3 regions of the Peribacillus sp. NPDC076916 genome follow, and region 3 is predicted to be linked to each of the others. Evidence: riboswitches for the same ligand, from Rfam matches in the RefSeq annotation. Region 3 holds a riboswitch; each other region holds the start of a gene.
The links. Region 3 has a riboswitch for glycine ahead of gcvT (glycine cleavage system aminomethyltransferase GcvT). Riboswitches for the same ligand answer to the same signal wherever they lie in the genome.
Positions count from the first base shown of each region.

Region 1 (7,730 bases), on a different contig from region 3:
CAAATTTGTAAATATGGCGCTTCAAAGAATGGCTCCAATCTTTTACGAAGGTAATTAGCATGAAGCACAGCACTTTCCGACACTTGGCGAAGCCCAACAGGCCCCATCGTGCGAATATAAGTATACGCCCGCAGGAGAATTCCGAAGTTTCCATAATACCCCTTTACCCTTCCGATAGAGTGCGAATAATTAGCGTTCAGCACATATTTTTCACCTTCTTTTTCTATGCGCGGAACTGGCAAGTATGGAGTAAGTTTCTCTTTCACACCGACAGGACCTGCACCTGGACCGCCACCTCCATGAGGAGTCGTAAATGTTTTGTGAAGATTTAAGTGCACAATGTCAAAGCCCATTTGACCTGGTGTTGTTTTTCCTAAAATGGCATTGGCATTCGCTCCGTCATAATATAATAGCCCCCCTGCTTCATGAACAACCTGAGCGATTTCCACAATTTCTTTTTCAAAAAGTCCAAGGGTATTCGGATTCGTCAACATTAGCGCAGCTGTATCAGATCCTACATGTTTCTTTAATTCTTCTAGGTCAACTAATCCATTTTTATCGGATGGAATCGTGATCGTTTGAAAACCAGCAACACTTGCACTTGCAGGATTTGTACCGTGCGCTGAGTCTGGAACAAGTACTTTCGTTCTGGTTTCACCTTTTTCAGCATGATACGCCTTAACCATCATTAAACCTGTCCATTCCCCTTGAGCCCCTGCGGATGGCTGTAATGTTACAGCATCCATTCCTGTAATGACGGCTAGCTCTTCCTGTAATTCATATAAAACTTCTAATGCACCTTGTACTGTTTCAACGGGCTGATAGGGATGAATGCGGCTAAAGCCTTCCAGCCGTGCCACATCTTCATTTATTTTCGGATTGTACTTCATCGTGCAAGAACCCAGTGGATAGAATCCATTATCGATTCCATGGTTTTTATTAGAGAGCGCTGTGTAATGGCGGACAAGCTGCAACTCTGATACTTCTGGCAGCTCAGCAGGTTCGTCACGAATTAAATGCTTTGGAAATTTTTCATTTATATCAACATAGTCAACGTCACTATCCGGAATACTTGAACCTACCCGTCCTGGACGACTTATTTCAAAAATCAACTCATTATATTCAACCATTAAAAATCGCCTCCAAAGCATCAACAAATTGGTCAATTTCTTCTTTTGTTCGCTGCTCAGTCACAGCTAGCAGCATTTTGTTTTCAAAACCGTAATCACTTTCTAAATCAAATCCACCGATAATACCCGCCTTAAGAAGTTTTGCATTGATTTCCTTTACCGAACGAGGAAGCTCGACTATAAACTCATTGAAGAATGGTGCCTCATTGATTATGGTATAGCCCTTCTGTTCTAGAGTTTTCGCCATGTAATCAGCTTTCTCAATGTTTAGCTGTGCCATTTGACGAATCCCTTGCTTTCCAAGTGATGTCATGCAAATAGAAGAGGCAAGAGCATTTAATGCCTGGTTGGAACAAATATTCGATGAGGCTTTATCACGGCGAATATGCTGTTCACGTGCTTGAAGTGTTAACACAAATCCACGCTGTCCTTTTTCATCTGCTGTTTGGCCTACAATTCGTCCTGGGATTTTGCGCATGAGTTTTTTATTTACCGCAAAATAGCCGCAGTGTGGACCGCCAAAGGACATCGGGATTCCTAATGGCTGCATATCACCGATCACAATATCTGCCCCAAGTTTCCCAGGTGCCTGCAATAGTGCTAGTGCAAGAGGATTGGCGCTTACGATTAAAAGGGCACCTTTTTCTTCCGCAATTTTCTTAATTGCTTTTATATCCTCAATGGAACCGAAGAAATTTGGATATTGAACAATTACGGCAGCAGTGTCATTATCTATTTGTTCTTGCAGCTTCCCTAAATCTGTAATCTCATCAGCTAGGTTTACTTCCTCAGCTGTGTATCCCGGACCACCTGCTACTGTATGTAAAATAGCACGGGATTCAGGATGTACCGCTTTGGAAACAAGAACTTTCGAACGTCTCGTAGCCGCAACAGCAAGTGATGCAGCTTCTGCAAGCGATGTAAAACCATCGTACATGGAAGAGTTAGCCACATCCATTCCTGTCAACTCACAGACCATCGTTTGAAATTCAAAAATTGCTTGTAATTCACCTTGACTGATTTCCGGTTGGTAAGGTGTATAGGCTGTGTAAAATTCGGAGCGTGAAATCATATGGTTTACCACACTTGGAATGTAGTGATCATATGTACCCGCGCCTAGGAAAGTCGGGTAATGATTCGCATTTTTGTTTTTTGTAGCAAGCTGGTTCATTTTTTTCACAAGCAGCGGTTCAGGAACCGCCATTGGGATGTTTAGCTCTCCCTGCAGGCTGATTTCAGCTGGAATATCTTCAAATAACTCATCTATAGAAGAAATATTTAAAAATGTGAGCATCTCGTCTTGGTCTTGTTTCGTATCAGGAAGGTATCTATAAGTGGCTGTCATATTATTCCTCTCCTTCATTAGTAAATGCTTGATACTCATCTTCGTTTAGAAGTGAGTCTAATTCTTCTGGATTGGACATTTCTACTTCAACTAACCACCCTGCTTCAAATGGATGCTCGTTAATCGTCTCTGGAGCGCCTTCTAACTCTTCGTTTACAGTAACTACGGTCCCTGAAACAGGTGAGTAAAGTTCGGAAACTGCTTTAACAGACTCGATCGTTCCCATCGATTCATTGACCGTTACTTCATCATCAATCGCTGGATTTTCAACAAAGACGATATCACCTAACGCTTTTTGTGCATAATCAGAGATTCCAATACGAACACGGTTTCCTTCTAATTGTTGCACCCACTCATGTTCTTTGCTATATCGAAAACTTGATAATAATTTCGTCATTGTATTTTCCCCTTTTCTTTTCTTTTTTCTTTTTAACTATTCCCATAATTCAGAATATAATTTAGGTAATTTTGCTCTTAGGTAGTCGATTTTAGGCTGTATGCAAGGTAACGGATATCGACTCATGAAAACTACACGATAACTCTATTAAAATATTTCCGCTTACCTTTTGTAGAATGGTGCATTAACAATAACGGCTTCAATCTGTTTATTTCGGATTTCCACTTTTATCGGTGTCCCCACTTCAGCTTGATCGGCTGATACCAAGGCAAGACCTAAGCTTTTCTTCAAAGATGGTGATTGTGTTCCTGATGTAACAATACCAATTTCCTCTCCATCTTTAGAAATTACCTTGTAACCATTACGCGGAATCCCCCGGCCTGTTACTTCAATCCCTACTAATTTTCGTTTTAATCCAGTTTCTTTTTGTTTTGTAAGAGCAGATTTTCCGATAAAGTCACTTTCTTTGTTCGTCTTTACGACAAAGCCGATTCCTGCTTCAAGCGGGCTGATATCGTTACTTAGTTCTTGGCCATAGAGTGCAAGACGTGCTTCCAGCCGAAGCGTGTCCCGTGCACCAAGTCCGCATGGTTTTAATCCACTCGTGGCTCCTGTTTCTAAGAGCTTTTCCCAAAGTGCTACCGCTTTGTCTGCAGATAAATAAAGCTCATATCCATTTTCTCCTGTGTAACCTGTACGGGATACAAGTACGTCGGAAATCCCCGAGATGTTGACGTGTTGGGCGAATTTAAATGAACCAATTTCTGATAAATCAATTTCCGTTAACTTTTGCAAAATGCTTTCTGCCTTTGGTCCTTGGATGGCAAGCTGAGCGATGTCCTCCGAAATATTTTGGAGCTCCATCTCTCCTTTTACATGCTGCTTCATCCATTCGTAATCTTTCTCAATGTTTGCAGCATTAATGACAAGTAAATATTTTTCATTCCCTAATTTATAAACTAATAAATCATCGACCGTTCCACCGTCTGGATAACACATTGCTGTATACTGTGCTTGATTGATGCCAAGCTTTGTTACATCGTTTGTAACAAGGTAGTTAATATAACTCTCGGCATCTTTCCCTTCCACAAGCACTTCTCCCATATGAGAAACATCAAAAAGTCCTGCTTCAGTTCGAACAGCTTCATGCTCTTCTAAAATGCTGGTAAATTGAACCGGTAGAGCCCAGCCACCAAAATTTATAACTTTTGCTCCGTATTTTTTATATACTTCAAAAAGCGGTGTTTGCTTTAATGCTGTTTCAATACCCATGTTTTACCCCCAATTATGATTTTCTGCAAAATAGTTCAACTGTTAAAGTTTTTTTTATTGCTAGTAGTATCTCGCTGCCATGGCAGTTGCTCAGTTTTCAGCAAAGGCATAATTCCATTAAGCTGCCCCTTTATTTACACAGTAGTTGGCTGTTGAAATAACGGATAAACATCACAAATCTCTTTGGTTGTATCTCTTGCTTTCTGAAGGACGTCTTTATTCCCTTTACTCTTTAGAACAGTTGCAATCACTTCACCAATTTTCACCATCTCTTCCCTCTTCATGCCTCGAGTTGTTAAAGCTGCTGTCCCCATTCGGATACCGCTCGTAACAAATGGCTTTTCTGGATCATAGGGAATCGTATTTTTATTCACGGTAATGCCTGCGTCTTCCAATAATTTCTCCGCTTCTTTTCCTGTTAAATTCCACGGACGCAAATCTAAAAGGACAATATGATTATCTGTTCCACCAGAAACAAGTGCTGCACCTTCATTTTTTAATGTTTCGCCAAGTGTTGCAGCATTTTCAATGACTTGTTTCGCATAATCCTTAAAGCTTGGTTGTAAAGCTTCGTTGAATGCAACTGCTTTTGCTGCAATGATATGCATAAGTGGACCGCCTTGAATTCCTGGGAATACGGATTTATTAATCGCTTTGTTAATTACTTCATCGTTCGTTAAAATGATGCCCCCCCGAGGTCCTCTTAATGTTTTATGAGTTGTACTTGTCACAACATCCGCATATGGGATTGGGGATGGGTGAAGACCAGTAGCTACCAGCCCGGCTATATGAGCCATATCCACCATAAGTTTTGCACCAACTTGATCGGCAATTTCTCTAAATCGTGCAAAATTAATCGTTCTTGGATAGGCACTTGTTCCTGCAATAATCAATTTAGGTTGTTCTTTCTTTGCGATAGCTTCCAACTCATCATAATCAATTAACTGAGTATCTTCTCTAACTCCATAAGACACAACTTCAAACCATTTTCCTGAAACGCTGACTGGACTTCCATGAGTTAGGTGGCCACCATGTGAAAGGTTCATTCCCATCACCTTATCACCAGGCTGAAGGAGTGCGAAAAAAACTGCGAAATTGGCTTGTGCACCTGAGTGAGGCTGAACATTTGCATATTTGGCACCAAAAAGCTTTGTTAGACGCTCAATGGCCGTTTGTTCTGCCACATCGACAAATTCACACCCACCATAATAGCGCTTTCCTGGATAACCTTCTGCATATTTATTTGTCATCACGCTTCCCATTGCCTCTAATACATCTGGGCTAACAAAATTTTCTGATGCAATCAATTCCAGTGTTTGATGTTGACGTTGTCCTTCTTTCTCAATCGCTTCAAAAATGGTTGAATCATTTTGTTGTAAACTCATTTCATTTTCCCTCCCGGACATTTTTGTAAATTCAGAATTTTTACATAATTACCAATCCCAATATGGTGCTCTTTCCCGCTACAGACCTGCTTTTCTATGAAAACTGCTAAAAACAGTATGCTTTACAACCTTTTTTGCACGCAAAAAAGGACAGAAAAGGGTCGTAGCGTTCTCTACCCTTCTCTGTCCTTTTACCTGAGAGTTTAGCTCCATTTTTTAAATAGAGCCTTTCCCCTTTGGTGGCGTATGTGTTTATACGCGCTCTCCAGAGGTGCGTCCATTTGTGGTTCCATCTACCTGAGAGATTTGTTCCAAGGGTCTTTTTGGAACTTGCTCCTTCGGTGGCTTGTCGCTTTGCACTCTCCCACAACTGTCATCCGCTTATTCAATTTGGTACATTTAGAATAGTTGTTGAGAATAATAATGTCAAGCATTTTTGAAAGCGCTAACAATACTATTCTAAAATATTTATTTCGAATTATCATAGAATCAACCAGATATCTTTGGCTTTTTAAAACGGGCAGATTTTTTACTCACCGAGTTGGAAAAAATGGAGCAGCAACTATCTGTACAAACACAGCAAATAGAATCAAAGGATTTCTTGCCTCTTAATTCCCCGCTACCTCTCTCTGATTCGCCTGATCCACCTTCGTTATGCGCATCTTATAAATCGCAATCAGCAGAATGAACCAAACAGGAGTAACGAATAAGGCAACACGAGTGTCGTCCGCAAGTGCAAGAACAACAAGGACGAATGCCAGGAAAGCAAGGATCAAGTAATTGGAAATTGGATAAAGTGGTAATTTAAATTTGTTCTTTTTCACTAGATCTGGTCTTGTTTTACGGTATTTCAAATGACTGATGACTGTAATTCCCCAAATAAAGATGAAACATACGGTAGAAATACTTGTAATCAAGGTAAATACGCCTTCAGGCATTAAATAATTCAATACAACAGAAATTAAAATGACAACAGTTGAAAAGAACAATGCATTGGAAGGTACTTTACGGTCATTAAGTTTTGCAAACGGTACAGGTGCATTTTTATCTTTGGCAAGTGAGTATACCATCCGGCTTGTACTGAAGATTGCGCTGTTACATGCCGAAGCAGCCGATGTTAGGACGACAAAATTAACGATACCAGCAGCTCCAGCAATACCTACAGCCACAAATACTTGAACGAATGGGCTTTCCGTTGGGATGATTGCGTTCCATGGATAAACACTCATAATGACAATAAGTGCTCCAATGTAGAAAATTATAATCCGAATAGGAATATTATTGATCGCCTTGGGGATAACTTTTTCTGGATCTTCTGTTTCACCTGCTGTAAGTCCTACAAGTTCAATGCCCACAAACGCAAACACTACCATCTGGAATGAGAGGACAAAACCATTTATTCCATTTGGGAACATACCCTCGTGACTCCATAGATTCGTGAAACTTGCTGCGCCTGAATCAGTGGAAAAGCCTTTAATAATCATGAAAATACCGATAACAATTAATGCTAGAATAGCTATGACCTTAATTAATGCGAACCAGAATTCCATTTCGCCAAAAAGTTTTACGGTTGCAAGATTCATAAATAGCAGAATGACTAGTGCAATTAATCCAGGCATCCACTGCGGTACGGAGGGAAACCAATACTGAGTATAAAGTCCAACTGCTGTTAAGTCGGCCATTGCGATTGAAATCCAGCAGAACCAGTATGTCCAGCCGGTTACAAATGCTGCCATATTACCTAAATAGTCTCTTACAAAGTCAACAAAGGAATGATAGTTCAAATTAGATAAGAGTAGTTCTCCAAGTGCGCGCATGATTAAAAAACAAATGATGCCTGTAATCATGTAAGCAAATAGAATTGATGGTCCAGCTAAATGAATAGATTTTCCTGCTCCAAGAAATAATCCCGTTCCGATTGCACCACCAATAGCTATGAGTTGTACGTGCCTGTTTTTTAACCCTCTATCCAACTTTTGTTCCTGCATACGATTCCCCACTTTCTACTTTTATAGGCTACTTGGAATTTTTTCCTTATAAAGGTTCAGTCCTTCAATTAGTGTGAATTATTAGCACACTGGGAGACTGCTCTATCACTGTAAGCGCTTTCTTAGCAGGTGCTAGATATAGTTTAAGGATAGACTCATTTATCTACATATCTCCATGCACTCTCCTCTCTTTTTATCTTTCCAAGTACAAAA
Region 1 covers NZ_JBNNIU010000006.1:6,114-13,843, forward strand. Annotated here, with positions in the region: gene gcvPB (aminomethyl-transferring glycine dehydrogenase subunit GcvPB) at 1-1,130, opposite strand, end outside; gene gcvPA (aminomethyl-transferring glycine dehydrogenase subunit GcvPA) at 1,123-2,475, opposite strand; gene gcvH (glycine cleavage system protein GcvH) at 2,477-2,872, opposite strand; gene gcvT (glycine cleavage system aminomethyltransferase GcvT) at 3,035-4,144, opposite strand; gene glyA (serine hydroxymethyltransferase) at 4,279-5,529, opposite strand; glycine riboswitch at 5,703-5,808, opposite strand; gene ACQKFG_RS18085 (amino acid permease) at 6,138-7,517, opposite strand.
Region 1: it holds a riboswitch for glycine, as region 3 does, so the genes downstream of both, glyA (serine hydroxymethyltransferase) here and gcvT (glycine cleavage system aminomethyltransferase GcvT) in region 3, are expected to answer to the same signal.

Region 2 (7,730 bases), on a different contig from region 3:
TAATGTCTCTTCATCTAGCGGCTCATCTATAATTATTTCTTCGATTTCAATAATTTCCTCTGCTTGGAACCATTTTTTCATCTTATTTAGCCATTTCAAAACTATCACTCTTTCTACATCTGTAGTTATGTAACTAATTCTACCAGTTATTTTAAAAATATCGAGAAAATTTAAGCTGAATTGGGATTAGCATCTATTTTTTTATCGCATTCCTGCTAACTTAACGGAGTTCGCAGAACTCCTACCCTATTAAACCCCTTCTGGAATGAGATTAAACCTATCAATTGCGAATTAACATTAGCTCCTAGTCTACTATTTAAATAAAACACCGCTGTTAAATCGCGTTTACAAAGAGATTAAGTTTTCATGCAACCTTGGAAGCAGAAAACCGCCGGCGGCATTCAAATACATGCCGCAACCCATAAAACACCGTTCGTTAATACCGAACGGTGTTTTGTGGGTTTCTGCGTTTTTTTTGCAAACAAAGACCAAAGAAGACTATTTCCATTCATAAAAACTGCATACAACCTGCGCCACTGATTTGGAGGCGATCAAAAGGGCATCTTCATCAATGTCGAATTTAGGATGGTGATTGAAATAGGCCTTCTCCACTCCTTTCGGTTTACAGCCAATGTAAAAGAAGCAGCCAGGAATCTTTTCTGCATAATACGAAAAATCTTCCGAACCTGAGAAAACCGGAAATTCCACAACATTCTTAATATCATTGTCATTCATGCTTTCCAGGCTATTTTTCACGAATCCAGTCAGTTCAGGGTCATTATATAACGGAGGATAATCGGGCACATATGTAAGCTCGCACTGAACATCAAATTCCGTTTCTATCCCTTTAACGATCCGGTGGATTTCCTTATCGATCAGCTGCTGGGTCTCTGCCGTCATATAACGGACATCCCCTTCAATTTCTATACGATCTTTAATGACATTAAAGCTTCCCTTTCCATCGAAGGAGCCGATTGTGACTACTCCCATATCAAATGGGTTCAAGCGACGGCTGATTACGGTTTGTATGGCTGTCACGAAATGGGCGCCTGCCACAATGGTATCATTAGCCATATGCGGGGAGGAACCATGGCCGCCTACACCCTTTATGGCTAATTTGAAATAGGTCCGTCCAGCCATCGAATAGCCGCTGCGATACCCGACGACCCCTGCTGGATGCGAAGGGAATAAATGGATTCCGAAGACAGCGTCCAGTTCATCCAAAACCCCTGATTCCATGATGCTCTTTGCTCCACCAGGAGGTGTTTCTTCTGCATGTTGATGAATTATTTTGATCGTACCTGATAGGGAATCTTTCAGCTCAATGATGCAGTCAGCCAGTACCAATAAATAAGCGGTATGCCCATCGTGTCCGCAGGCATGCATGACACCTTCATTTTTTGAACGGAACGGAACCTCCGCTTCTTCTGTAATCGGCAGTGCATCGAAATCGGCACGGAGACCTATCGTTTTCCCTGGTTTCCCGCCTTCGATCGTCACGATGATCCCTAATCCATTTCCTGCATTCGTTTGAATCGATACATCTTTCCCGTTATAAAAATCAATGATATATTTTGCCGTTTTCTCTTCTTTGAAGGATAGCTCCGGATTCTCGTGTAAATGACGGCGGATTTGAACCATTTCCTCTTTACGGGCTTCCAGCATGTTCATTAATTTGCTTTTCAAATTCACGATCATTCTCCCCCATTATTTTAAGTTGATTGGTATATTAGTAAGTTCCATGTTCGCTGCAAACCTTTTGTATGCATAAAGCCAATTAAAAAAGGACAGAGAAGGGTTGCGCAAACCTGCCGCTCCCTTCTCTGTCCTTTCACCTGAGAATTCAACTCCATTTTGGTCGTGGAGATTTCCCCGTTGGCGGCACACTTCCTGCGCGCTGTCCAGAGTTGCGTCCAGCTGCGGTTCCATTTACCTGAGAGATTTGCTCCAAGGGATATTTTTGGAACTTGCTCCTTCGGTGGCTCAATGCTTTGCACTCTCCCACAACGTTCACAAGCTCGTTCTATCGTTTTATTCCGTATTCTCAAAATATTACAATTTCATTATCACCGATAAAAAAATAAATATCAACTCTAAAAGTCATAAACTCTATTAAACTTTAAAAGGACCGATGTCAGATGCTGACACGGTCCTTTTATGATTCAATATATCATTGTTCACGCTTTTTGTTTTTACCCATAATGAAGATGGGCTCCAACTCATTTTCTTCGTAAAGAAATGATAGAGCCGTTATCGGAACATGCCCGCTGGCAAAGAAGCTCATCGCCATTTGCGCAAGAATATCATAGCCCGTATCATTCTTCACATCGGCAATGATGATGACATCCTGATGGGGAATGGCAACAGCCATGGTTCCCTCGATCTTGTCCTTCATTTCCCGAAGCCATGATTCATTCAGGATCCTGCTGGCATCATACCCATCATTCGTGTTCAAAAAATAAAATGCATTACCTGCAACGATATCCGACTTCATTTCAGTGGAGAGGGAACGGGCATTGAAAAGGGCAATTTCACGGATCCTGTCACCCTGCCAATTTTCCCGTTGAATCATCTTTTCATCTATAAGACGGTAGGTTTTCCCTAAATCAAGGGCATAAAAAATCCGGGTTTCAGCCGTATGCTCATCGAATAAAAATGGATTTCCTTCTTCCGATTCCATCGGAAAGGAGGTCGAGCGGATGACTGGGAAAATGAATTTCTCCTTGCCTTCCATGCTGTGTTCTCCCCCCATCACATTCAGGGCCTCTTCCACGTAATAGATAATTTCATCGATGGCCTTTTCCTGTACGTTTTCATAGTTAGCAAGTACAGGAGGCAACTCGATGGTGATTCCCTTCCCGGTCTTCACATTTTCCACCCGTAACGTATCTTGCTTACTATCGAATTTGAATGTGCGATTTTCATCTTTTAAACGTTCTTTCAGGATATTTTTCAGCTTCGTGCTGTCCATTTTCATGACTGACCCTCCTCTTCATTGAAAAATCCCCAGCGAGAAGGGGAAATTAATTATAGTGATTGAATGAATTCCTCAATTTGTTCTTGCGTTTTGCGATCCTTGCTCACGAATCTGCCTAGCTCTTCACCATTATCATACGCGATGAAACTTGGTATGCCGAATACATCATTCGCCGCACACACATCGATGAATTCATCACGGTCCACATGAATGAATGTAAAATCAGGAAATTTCGTTTCAATCTCCGGCATGATCGGTTCGATTACACGGCAATCCCCGCACCATGTCGCTGAAAAAAGAAAGATATGTTTGCCTTCACTTTTCAATGCATCATATTGCTCAACGGTTTGTAAATTTTCCATTTGAATATTCCTCCTGCTCTAAATGACACCATAGTTTTTTATAATCCCATCATACCAGACTCTCCAGAAATCAACCATTAATACGGATCGGTTGAACGGCCGTGATAAGACTTATTTCTGGGGCACGGATGAAACGATTTCCATCATTTGTTTTGCATCGGTTTTTAATTGGTCTTTATCCGTTTCGGTTGTCAGCTTCACCCCGCCGATCCCCACTGCAAGCTCATACTTTTCTTTCGGTATCTCTTTGACCGAAATAAAGCCGAATTTATCATCAGTTTGGAAAGAATGCAGCATCACATTTTGATCATCTTGTTCTTTTATCGCCAAATATAACACGGAGTTGTCTTCTTTTTCATTTGGATTGACAAATAATATATAAATCTTATCATCTTTTTGTAAAATCAAATTATTATCATGTTCTTCCACTACTTTAAAATCCTTTGGCAGATAGACCTGAATTAGCCCCGCCTCTTGATTGGGCTGTTTTTCATCGTCACGAAAAGCCACTTCAGCAGCCTTCATTGCCTTTTCGGTTTGTCTCTCAATGCCTGAGCAGCCCGCGATCAAACTGCTTATCAACAGGAAAACAAGGATATTCTTATTCGATAAAGCCATCGTCATTCCTCCAGCCGTCTCTTTTACTACCTTATGGATAATATTATCCTTATTTATGGAATTCATCCATTTTCTAAAAAACATGGTACAATGAAAGCAATTTTAATACCGAGGAGGAAAACAATGAAGTTAACCGTGTATCTTGCTGGGGAGATCCATTCGAATTGGAGAAGTGAGCTGAGAGATAAGGCCGCTGCACTGAAGCTCCCTTTAGAATTTGTAGGCCCAATGGAAAATCATGAACGCTCCGATAATATCGGTGAAGATATCCTCGGGGAACAGCCGAATCCCATCCTGAAGGATGCGGCAGCTTCCCAAATCAATAATTTGCGGACAGGTCTTTTGATGAAAAAAGCTGATCTTGTCGTCGCTCTATTTGGCGAGAAATATAAACAGTGGAATACCGCCATGGACGCAAGCACCGCCATTTCCCTGGGTAAACCACTTATTTTGATTCGTCCGGAATCCCATCATCATGCCTTAAAGGAATTATCGGAAAAGGCGAGTGTCACAGTAGAATCCGTTAATCAAGCGATGAAAGTGCTTTCTTATATTTTTGAAGAAGGGCTGTAAAACTCCCTGCCCCTTAACTGCTCAACTCAAGTATGAATGTCTGATCATCATAAAGAAATGAAAAAAAGCTTGCAGGGCCTCCCCTGCAAGCGAAAAGAATTTTTTAACTTATCCCTTTTTTATGGGAATCCAAATTTCAGAGTAATAGTCAGGGTTTGAAGCGTCGTCATTCGCGTATACTTCCAATTCTGGAGTTCCGGCATGTTCATAACCGCTGGTAGGGAACCATTCGGAAAAAATTCGTTTCCAAGCTTGTTGGATGGCATCAGGCATAGGTCCGTGAACTTCGAATGCAACCCACTTGGAAGCCGGTATCGTCAGGGTTGAAAACTCTTCAGGCACTTTCCCGGCATACTCTGCACCTATCCAATAATCCATCGTTTCATTTTTTTCCACAGCCCGCTTATCGACACATACACCAATCAAGCCATCTATTTGGCCATTGTTCAACTTAGCTAACCTATCATCTGTTCCATCCGCATTCACTTTCTCCCACAACTTTGGAATCCCGATCAAATTCTCTTCATTAACCAAGGAAAACTCCTGCTTGATTCCAATCAATTGAAAGGAATCCCTTTCAAGGATATTGTATTTCATCGGTTTTGCCCCTTTCAGAATCACCTGTATTACCAGGCGTTCATAGAATTTCAGTTTCCCCATATACTTTCGGGCTTCGCTTGGAGATACCCCATGCTGCCTTCGAAAAGCTTTCGAGAATGCCTCGGGGGTGTCATAGCCATACTTGTAGGCTAAATCAATGACCTTGCCATTTGTTGATGAAATCTCCTGGGCCGCTAAGGTCAGTCTTCGACGACGAATATAGTCACCAATGGTTATATCCGTTAAAATGGTGAAAGTCCGTTGAAAATGAAAAACTGAGGCATTCGCCTGCCTGGAAATGCTCTCGATCGTCAGGTCCTCCAATAAGTGCTCCTCGATATATTCGATGGCCTTTTGGATTGATTCAACCCACCCCATTTCGTTCCCCCCTTGTCACTATACTAGCAAGGCCGCTCAATAAAATCCTGTCCGTTCCTGCTCTGTTTTGGCAGTATTCGTTTTCCATCATTCGAAACCCGCTTTTCCATGACAGGGATTCAAAACTCCTGTTTTTTCATTTTCAGCTTATACTCGTGTTGGCCGGCAAGCATCGTCATGATATGAAGGAACATGTCCCCCCTGGTGATTCGCTCATTTGTAAATACGCCGATCGCTCCTTCCTTTTTGCTAATATTCTCTTGCCTTGTGAAGGCGTCCATCACTGGGCCCAACTCTTCACCGTCCAGCAGCTTCTCAGCAACAATTCCCGGAATTGGGATTCTCGCTCCGGCAGCTACAAAGACCTCACCGTCCCTTGTTGCCATTGCACCCCAATTACACAAAAACAGGGCTTGTCCCATTTTCACGACACCGCCTTCAAGCCCGATGCCCATTTCGGCATCACTGTGAATCAAGCAGTTCCGGGCACGTGTCATTGCCCCCTCCATCGTTTCCTCGTCTGAAAAAGGCTGTTCCGGGACCCCGCTCTCCACTTGAAGCGAAATGATTTCTGCATCTTCATATACACCTAGCACGGCACTTACTTTCGCCGGATTCTTACTGCCTACTGCTATTTTCAATATAATTACCTTCCTTCTATGTAAAAAAAGCTGATGGAAAAGGATACATGACAGCATCCCTTTCCATTTCAGCTTCCACCATCAACCGTTATTAATCAAGGTCTCGAATGTCGTTTTATCACAGGAACGAACCAATTTTCCAATCAGTTCACGTGCAGCGGCATAATCATCAATATGAATCATGGATGCATGTGTATGAATATAGCGGGAACAAATGCCAATCACCCCGCTTGGAATGCCTTCGTTTGCAATATGGACTTGCCCTGCATCCGTGCCGCCTTGGGATACGAAATATTGATATGGAATCTCATTCGACTCGGCCGTATCAAGGATGAATTCCCTCATGCCGCGATGAGTGACCATCGAACGATCGAAAATGCGGAGCAGTGCCCCTTTTCCTAGCTGGCCAAATTCATTCTTACTGCCGGACATATCATTCGCAGGACTTGCATCCAAAGCGAAGAAAAGATCCGGTTTAATCATATGAGCTGCAGTTTGCGCACCCCTTAATCCAACTTCCTCCTGGACGGTTGCCCCGGAATATAAGATATTCGGTAACGTTTCACCTTTTAAATCCTTTAACAATTCTATCGCAAGTCCGCAGCCGTAACGATTATCCCACGCTTTTGCGAGGATTTTCTTCTCATTGGCCATGGGAGTGAATGGACAAATCGGTACAATCTGCTGACCTGGCTTTATACCGATTCTTTTCACATCTTCCTTATCATCCGCACCGATATCAATCAGCATATTTTTGATATCCATTGGTTTTGAGCGTTGCGATTCATCAAGCAAATGGGGCGGAATCGAACCGATGACACCAATGACCGGACCGTTATCGGTTATGATCTCGACTCTTTGGGCCAATAGCACTTGACTCCACCAGCCTCCCAAAGTCTGAAAGCGGATCATTCCGTTTTCTGTTACGGAGGTGACCATGAATCCCACTTCATCCATGTGTCCGGCAACTAGTACAGTCGGCCCATCCTCATCGCCTCTTTTTACGCCAAATATTCCGCCAAGGCGATCCTGGACGATTTCATCCGAATACTTTTCCAGCTCCCTCTTCATGAAACTCCGAACTGCATGTTCATTTCCCGAGGCTCCCGGTAATTCCGTCAATGTTTTAAAAAGCTCCAAAGTCTCATGATTCATTTTTCTACCCCTAACTTATGTATTGTTTCTTACTATTTTACAGAACTTAGCATCGTGATACACTAGAAAGTTCTAATTTATCAGTTAATGGGTAAAATTTCAAATTATTAGTCAAATAAAGCGTTCTTCTGTATACTGGAAGAAGCGATTTTAATAAATGCAATGGAGGAGAAATCAATGAATTGGAAAACGTTTTTATTAGGTACTGCTGCCGGGTTTGCTGCTGGCTATGCGACAAAACAGCTATTGGATCAATCAAGTAAACCTTCTCCCGATAAAGTCTTGGCCCAAGTGAAGGAAACGGTCAAAAAGGATGGAAATATATATGGCTCATGGATTTTGATGAAGCCGGAGAGCTTTACAAAAAATGACTTGGACTATGAAGTGTACAAAGGCGGGATCACCAGAAACACAGAGGGTAAACGC
Region 2 covers NZ_JBNNIU010000003.1:536,345-544,074, reverse strand. Annotated here, with positions in the region: gene ACQKFG_RS12240 (DNA translocase FtsK) at 1-99, opposite strand, end outside; gene ACQKFG_RS12235 (amidohydrolase) at 499-1,686, opposite strand; glycine riboswitch at 1,911-2,014, opposite strand; gene ACQKFG_RS12230 (DUF1444 domain-containing protein) at 2,171-2,977, opposite strand; gene ACQKFG_RS12225 (thioredoxin family protein) at 3,028-3,339, opposite strand; gene ACQKFG_RS12220 (hypothetical protein) at 3,451-3,957, opposite strand; gene ACQKFG_RS12215 (YtoQ family protein) at 4,081-4,530, shown strand; gene ACQKFG_RS12210 (AraC family transcriptional regulator) at 4,639-5,508, opposite strand; gene ACQKFG_RS12205 (DUF84 family protein) at 5,628-6,149, opposite strand; gene ACQKFG_RS12200 (M42 family metallopeptidase) at 6,231-7,304, opposite strand; gene ACQKFG_RS12195 (PepSY domain-containing protein) at 7,482-7,730, shown strand, end outside.
Region 2: it holds a riboswitch for glycine, as region 3 does, so the genes downstream of both, ACQKFG_RS12235 (amidohydrolase) here and gcvT (glycine cleavage system aminomethyltransferase GcvT) in region 3, are expected to answer to the same signal.

Region 3 (7,730 bases):
ACCCATTTTCATCCGACTTCACTGTAATCGTTTCAAGGCCGGCAACAGTTGCAGAGGCAGGATTCGTACCGTGTGCAGAATCAGGCACAATCACTTTAGTCCGTTCTGTATCGCCATTCGCTTCGTGAAAAGCGCGAATCATCATCAATCCAGTCCATTCACCGTGAGCACCTGCTGCAGGCTGTAATGTCACTTGGTCCATACCGGTGATTTCCGTTAAGTGTTCCTGCAAATCAAATAATAGTCCCAATGCTCCCTGAACAGTAGCCGGATCCTGATATGGATGGATATGGGCAAAACCGTTGAAGCGCGCCACATTTTCATTTATTTTCGGATTATATTTCATCGTGCATGAACCCAGCGGATAAAAACCCGAATCCACTCCATGATTCCGCTTGGAAAGTGCTGTATAATGACGCATGATATCAAGTTCGGACACCTCAGGAAGTTCTGCCTCTTCTTCACGGATGTAGTCGGCAGGAAGAATTTCTTCGAGCGAAATAGTTGCAACATCCATTTCTGGCAGACTGTATCCGATTCGACCGGAAGTACTGATTTCAAAAATGAGTGATTGATCTTGATTATTCATGTTGATCCCCCAATTCCTGCGCAAGTGCATCAATTTCTTCTTTTGTTCTAAGTTCAGTTACCGCGACCAGCATATGATCTTTCAGCTCAGGATAAACCGTCCCTAAATCGAAGCCGCCGATCATCCCTTTTTCAAAAAGGTTTTTATTGATTTCTGAAAACGAAGCAGGCAGTTTAATGACAAATTCATTAAATGAAGGACCGTCGAATATCACTTCCACCCCTTTTGCCATAATTGCTTTTTTCGCATAATGCGCTTTTTGAATATTTTGCACAGCCATTTCTTTGACACCCTTTTTCCCAAGCGCGGTCATTGCTACAGAAGCTGCCAAGGCATTCAAAGCTTGATTGGAACAAATGTTGGATGTGGCTTTGTCACGGCGGATGTGCTGTTCACGAGCTTGAAGGGTCAGTACAAACCCCCTTTTACCATTTTCATCCACCGTTTGACCGACGAGTCGGCCCGGAACTTTCCGAACAAGTTTATTAGTAACGGCAAAATAGCCACAATGAGGTCCCCCAAATGCCGCTGGAATGCCGAATGGCTGGGCATCCCCCGTTACGATATCTGCACCGAGTGCTCCAGGGGATGTCAAAGCTCCCAATGCAAGCGGGTTACTGGAAACGATAAACATGGACTTGACACCATGAATGATTTCCTCCATTTCTTTCAATGGCTCGATGCGGCCAAAAAAGTTCGGATATTGCACGATCACTCCTGCAATGTCATCATTCGCCAATTCCCTTAAAGCAGCTAAATCCGTCACACCGTCTTTATAAGGAATTTCGACCACTTCCACCCGTTGCCCTTTCGCATATGTCTTCACAACTTCCCTTGATTCAGGATGAACGGTTCCTGAAATGAGAATCTTCTTGCGCCGCGTCTGGCCAGAAGCAAGCATGGCTGCTTCGGCTAGCGCCGTCCCGCCATCATACATGGATGAGTTAGCTACATCCATTCCCGTCAATTCACATATCATCGTTTGATATTCGAAGATCGCCTGAAGCTCGCCCTGTGAAATTTCTGGCTGATACGGTGTATAAGCCGTATAAAACTCAGAACGGGATAAAACATGATCGACGATGACCGGTGCGTAATGATCATAGACACCCGCACCAAGGAAGGAAGCATAGCTTTTAAGGTCCGCATTCTTGGCAGCTAGCCTTGATAATTCTTTCATTAATGCAGGTTCCGATTTAGCAGGCTTAATATCGTATTCTCCTTGGAAACGAACGCTTTCAGGGATATCATTGAAAAGTTCTTGAGTAGAAGATACCCCTATCACTTCCAGCATTTCTTGTTTATCTTGCTCTGTCATGGGTAAATAACGATGTTTCATCTAATGACCATTCCCCTCTATTTACGTGGTTTTTTATAAAAAGGTGTTTGTATGATAACGGCTTTCAAACGCTTGGAACGGATTTCCACTTCTACTTCCGCATCCAGTACCGAAAATTCCTTATCGATAAGTACCAATCCCACGTTTTTCTTCAACGTGGGTGATTGGGTACCGGTCGTGACCTCACCAATGACTTTATCACCGCTGTAGATCTTATACCCATGACGCGGAATGCCACGGTCAATCATTTCAATTCCCACAAGCTTGCGGGGAGCTCCATTCTCCTTTTGCTCAGCAAGAACGGCTTTCCCGAAAAAATCCGCTTCCTTATCCACTTTCACTGCAAAACCAATACCGGCTTCTATCGGGGTGATGTCCGCTGAAAGCTCCTGCCCATAAAGCGGCAGTTTCGCTTCAAAACGCAGGGTATCACGAGCACCTAAACCAATCGGCTGAACCCCCTCTTCCTTTCCGGCTTCCATAATCGCCTTCCAAAGGGCAGGACCATTTTCACTGTCACTATATATCTCAAAACCATCTTCACCAGTGTATCCAGTACGGGATACCAACGTGGAGATACCGTTAATCAGGACATTTTCCTTGAACTTGAAAAATCCAATTTCACTTAAGTCAGTATTTCCCGATAGTTTTTGTAATATCTTTTCTGCAGATGGTCCTTGAAGTGCCAGCTGTGTATAGTCACTCGATACATTCGTAATTTGGACATCTTCCGTTAAATTAGCTTGAAGCCAATTGAAATCTTTTTCTGTATTCGCTGCATTGACCACGAGCAGATAGTCGTCCTCTGCCCTTTTATACACGATAAGATCATCAACCGTGCCTCCGTTTTCATAACACATGGCGGTATATTGGGCACCGCCCTGCTGCAGCTTTGATATATCATTAGTGAGCATTTTCTGTAAAAAGGAAAGGCTCCCAGGACCCTTAACATCGACTTCCCCCATATGGGAAACATCGAATAACCCCGATTTTGTACGTACGGCTTCATGTTCGTCCTTGATACCCGAAAATTGGACAGGAAGTTCCCAGCCGCCAAAATCAATCGTTTTACCTCCGTATTCACGATAAACCTCGAATAGTGGTGTTCTTTTTAAATTGGTCAAAAAATGACCCCCTTCAGATTTTTTTTGAAATTAATTGGCTTCATTATCAAAAGCTTCTTGTCATTTCGCATCAGGTATATCCTGATTCATGATGTGAAAAAAGCACAAAAAAGGACAGAGAAAGCCCATTTGAGCTTTTTCTCTGTCCTGAAACCTGAAAGTTTACCTATGTAATAGGTTTTCCCCTTTGGTGGCCGTCCCAAAACGGGCGGCGCTCTCCAGAGTTGCGTCCAATAAGAGTTCTTTTGCCTGAGAGATTCACTGCTAAGTTTGCTCCTTCGGCGCTACATCCGTAGTCTCTCCCCTTATCTTCACCCGCATATGAATGGTCTGCCAATGAAAGGAAACGAAATAGCCCCAAGCATCGGTAAAACCTTTGAGCATCATCGAATACATTCTCTGCCAATTCTCCTAAAACTTCAGAAACCGTTTGAGTGATCTCCTTCAGTAATCTTGGATAAATTAAGAGCCTATAGCCCATACTAAGAAAACGCGAACTGCAAAATCGATGTACAAAGATTCTTTGTAGCGTTTGGAAATTGAATTTTCTAAATATACTTATATCCTACCCTAAGAAACTTATCTCTGCAATATCTTTTGAAGAGAAATATTTTTCTTACTTCACATACAAAATGTTCGGGTTTTGACCCTTTATTAAGGAAATTATGATTTAAGAGGGAGTTATTTCTATGAAAATCAATATATCCTTCAATTCTGAATGGAATGACGAGCTTCTGCAAAAAGTGGAAAATGACGGTCCATGGGGAAATTGGGAGCTTTATAAGCTGGCGGTTCAAATGGAGGAAAATCTTATTATCCCTGATTTTGAAGGTTTACAGGCGCCCAAACACCTTCCGCAGTTAACCCCGCTTCCCCATCAATTGGAAGCAGCAAAGCAAGTGGTGGAAAAGATGAATGGAAAGGCCATTTTAGCTGATGAGGTGGGGCTCGGAAAAACAATTGAAGCAGGCTTGATCCTAAAAGAGTATATGATTAGGGGCCTTGTAAAAAAAGTATTGATCCTTGTTCCAGCCTCCCTTGTCACACAATGGGCGTTTGAATTGAATACCAAGTTTCATATACCGGCAGTCGTTCAGAGAAAAAGTTATGTTTGGGACTCCTGTGATGTGGTCATTTCATCCATCGATACAGCGAAACGCGCTCCACATCGAGATATCATTTTCACTCAGGAATATGACTTCATCATTATTGATGAAGCTCATAAACTTAAAAATAATAAGACGAAGAACTATGAATTCGTCCAAAATCTGAAAAAGAAATTTTGTTTACTCCTTACAGCCACTCCGATTCAAAATAAAGTCGAGGAGATTTTTCACCTCGTTTCGTTATTGAAACCGGGCCACTTGGGAAATGCTTCGCTCTTTTCGGAAAAGTATAAAGGGAAAGGCCGCAACATCATTGAAGATGAACACCTAAAGGAACTGGTCAATACTGTCATGATTCGAAACCGGCGGGCCGATACTGGCATTGAATGGACAAAACGGCATGTGGAAACCATCACCATTGAATTTTCTCCAACGGAACAGGCATTGTATGATGCTGTTTCCAAATTCAAGCCTATTTCGGATGGATCAAAAGGAAGCGCATTTTCGGCTCTCACTCTCCAAAGGGAAGCATGCAGCAGCAGAGAGGCGGTCTTTTATACTTTAAAGAATATGAAAGAAAAGTATGATCAGCCTTCCCCTGACTTTTTGGCAAAGCTTGATGATTTATTTTCTAAAGTGAATGAAACAGTCCAGAACTCCAAGGCTGAAAAAGCTTTGGAACTGATCAAGAAAATTGATGACAAAGTGATTATCTTTACCGAATACCGGGCGACTCAGCTATATCTCCAATGGTACCTACAGCAGAATGGAATTTCTTCGGTTCCTTTCCGAGGCGGTTTTAAGCGCGGAAAGAAAGACTGGATGAGAGAATTATTCCAAAAGAATATACAGGTATTAATTGCAACAGAAGCTGGAGGGGAAGGGATAAACCTTCAGTTTTGCCATCACTTGATTAATTTTGACCTGCCATGGAACCCCATGAGGCTCGAACAGAGAATTGGACGGATTCACCGCCTTGGACAGGAAGAAGATGTGATGATTTATAACTTCGCCACGAAAAATACAGTAGAAGAACATATTCTGAAGTTATTATACGAAAAAATAAATTTATTTGAAAAAGTAATTGGAGAATTGGATGATATTCTAACCAAACTGGATATTAACAACATTGAAGAATATTTAATCGATGTGGTCGGCGAGTCCAAAACAGAGGGCGAAATGAAGATCAAGATGGATAATTTTTCATCATTAATCCAATTCGCTCAATCCATGAAGGAAGGTGATGTTCATGCAGCAACGGGAAATTCATGATTTTTTAAAAACTTACTTTAAGGCCAACGATTGTGAAATACTGGATAATGCGCCGACCCACCTTACAGTCCAATTGACGATTGAAATGGATAAAGAATTAATGAACAGACCCTTTTATTGGCATTATCTAGAAAAAACAGGTGGCGTTCCGAACCCAGCACAGATGACTTTCATTACCGATCCAGAACAGGCTCCATCCGATTTAAAGGGAGAAATGATTCATTTTGGCTCCCCACGCCTACATCAGATTATTCAATCAACCAAAAAGCTGGCAGGTTATACTAGACTTTTTGAGGATACTCCTCCACCAAAGGGCGGCGGAAATAATCCTTTGTTTCCTTGGCTGACCCTGAATGTGAAAATATCCTATCAATGCGACCGTAAAAAAGATACTTTCATGTCGATCGGATTGAATTTAATCTCGGGTGAAATCATGGAAGGGTTTCACCATCGGGTTTTACCTGTAAAGGTCACCCCCAAAATACCGGATTACTCCTTTACGCTTTCACCTTTAATCATGCCCAAGAGTGGATTGGCAAGACTGGATACATACATCAGGACCAGTTTCGAGGATGATGACCATTCCTGGGCGGAGGAAGCAATGCTGCGCTGGCAGAATGATTTGAATTTATTGGAGCATTTTTACAAGGATATGGACGAAAAAAGTGAGAGTTATTATACCGAGAAAGAGGCACTAAAAGCCCAATATGAACCCAACATCAGAATATCCATCATAAACGGAGGATTATTTTACCTTTCAGATAGGGCATTGGGATAAGTATAGAATGAAAAACAGATGTCCTAAGTTCGGGACATCTGTTTCATTTTTTGATATTTTTCCTTACGAACATCGACAAAGCAAAAGGGACAATGCCAAACCAATGGGACATACCATGATTTTTATCCTCTTTTCTGTGACGGCGCTTTTCTTTTCGTTCTTTTTTCGTCAGATTAAAATACTCGACAAGCTGCTGCGTCAGATATTTAATATAAGCGTTTGTAGACATTTAAAATCATCACCCTAAGCAAAGTATGCCCGGTTTACGCCCCTTTTATTCCTTCGCATGTACCCTGAACACGTGAACCTGTCGCGTACCATTAAAAAAAAGTGTTGATTTTCGTATTACACAGCCTGCTTTTCCAACCATTCCTTCACTTGCCCAGCTTCTTTATCGTATTGAATGATGACCCTCCCTTCGCGATCATTTTTGGTCGTGGAAGAAAACTCGATATATACGTAAGGACCTTCTTGTTTCATCAAGGAATACCGCACCACACCATTGGGATATGAAATTTCCCCCTGGATGATTTTTGGAATCTCTTCGCCCCAATCTGCCGTCACATCCTTGATGGCTAGATGGACAAGGTGGTCGGCCACAAGCGATTCTTCCACTTCTTTATAAAACTTTTTATCAATGATAAACTGGTCTATCATTAGTATCGTGAACATGATGAAAACACTCGCTACAATCATGACCATCGGAAAAACGACTCCTTTTTGATTATTCATCGACTTTCGCAACATTCCTAATGAATGGGTGAAATCTTCGACTAAAAGTAGTCCCTGCTTTATCAGTTATATTTATTACAATGGCACCGCCATCCTTCTCAACCTGGAATTCAGAAATGTTCTGCAAGATGACCTCATGCCCCATTCCATTCACTCGTCTTCGGACCTTATCTTCATATTGTTCATACGATGATAATTGCTCACCTGAAAGCAAATATAATTTATTTCCCATTACATCCTGAACTTTGGAACTCCGGACCTCCTGCTTCATTTGCATGGTAAAGACCTCCCACTCTTTAGGATGCAATTTATCAACGAACCCCATTTGGGTGTGAATGATAGAAAAAAGCTGTAGAACAAAAAGGGACGTCGTCATTAAAATCATTAAAGAAAAAAGCATTTCGATCATCGTAAAGCCATCATTTTTTCGCAGCATCACAAATGGATTCCAGATTATCCGATTCATCTTCATAACGTACACACCCTTCAATCATTCCCGGGAAATCCCCATGGTCCTTCCAAACCAATTCATAGGATTTTTTTTTATAAATGATCTCCTGACCAACTGCTTCTATCTCCCCATCCATGAACGCCGTCAATCTTTCATATAATAAATGGTGGGCTTCTGTCCTTACGGCAATATCTTTCCGATCCATCAATAACTCTTCAAGAATTGGCAAAATGGCAAGGACCAAAAATATACAAACGGCAAAAGCGGCTATCAGCTCAAGGTAGACGTAACCTTTACAATTTCTCAATCCTGAACCTCCCTTTACCGATATTGAGGACC
Region 3 covers NZ_JBNNIU010000002.1:148,445-156,174, reverse strand. Annotated here, with positions in the region: gene gcvPB (aminomethyl-transferring glycine dehydrogenase subunit GcvPB) at 1-589, opposite strand, end outside; gene gcvPA (aminomethyl-transferring glycine dehydrogenase subunit GcvPA) at 582-1,928, opposite strand; gene gcvT (glycine cleavage system aminomethyltransferase GcvT) at 1,946-3,052, opposite strand; glycine riboswitch at 3,193-3,276, opposite strand; glycine riboswitch at 3,280-3,367, opposite strand; gene ACQKFG_RS05725 (DEAD/DEAH box helicase) at 3,742-5,430, shown strand; gene ACQKFG_RS05720 (YqhG family protein) at 5,408-6,208, shown strand; gene ACQKFG_RS05715 (YqzE family protein) at 6,252-6,437, opposite strand; gene comGG (competence type IV pilus minor pilin ComGG) at 6,554-6,940, opposite strand; gene comGF (competence type IV pilus minor pilin ComGF) at 6,933-7,412, opposite strand; gene ACQKFG_RS05700 (hypothetical protein) at 7,360-7,698, opposite strand; gene comGD (competence type IV pilus minor pilin ComGD) at 7,685-7,730, opposite strand, start outside.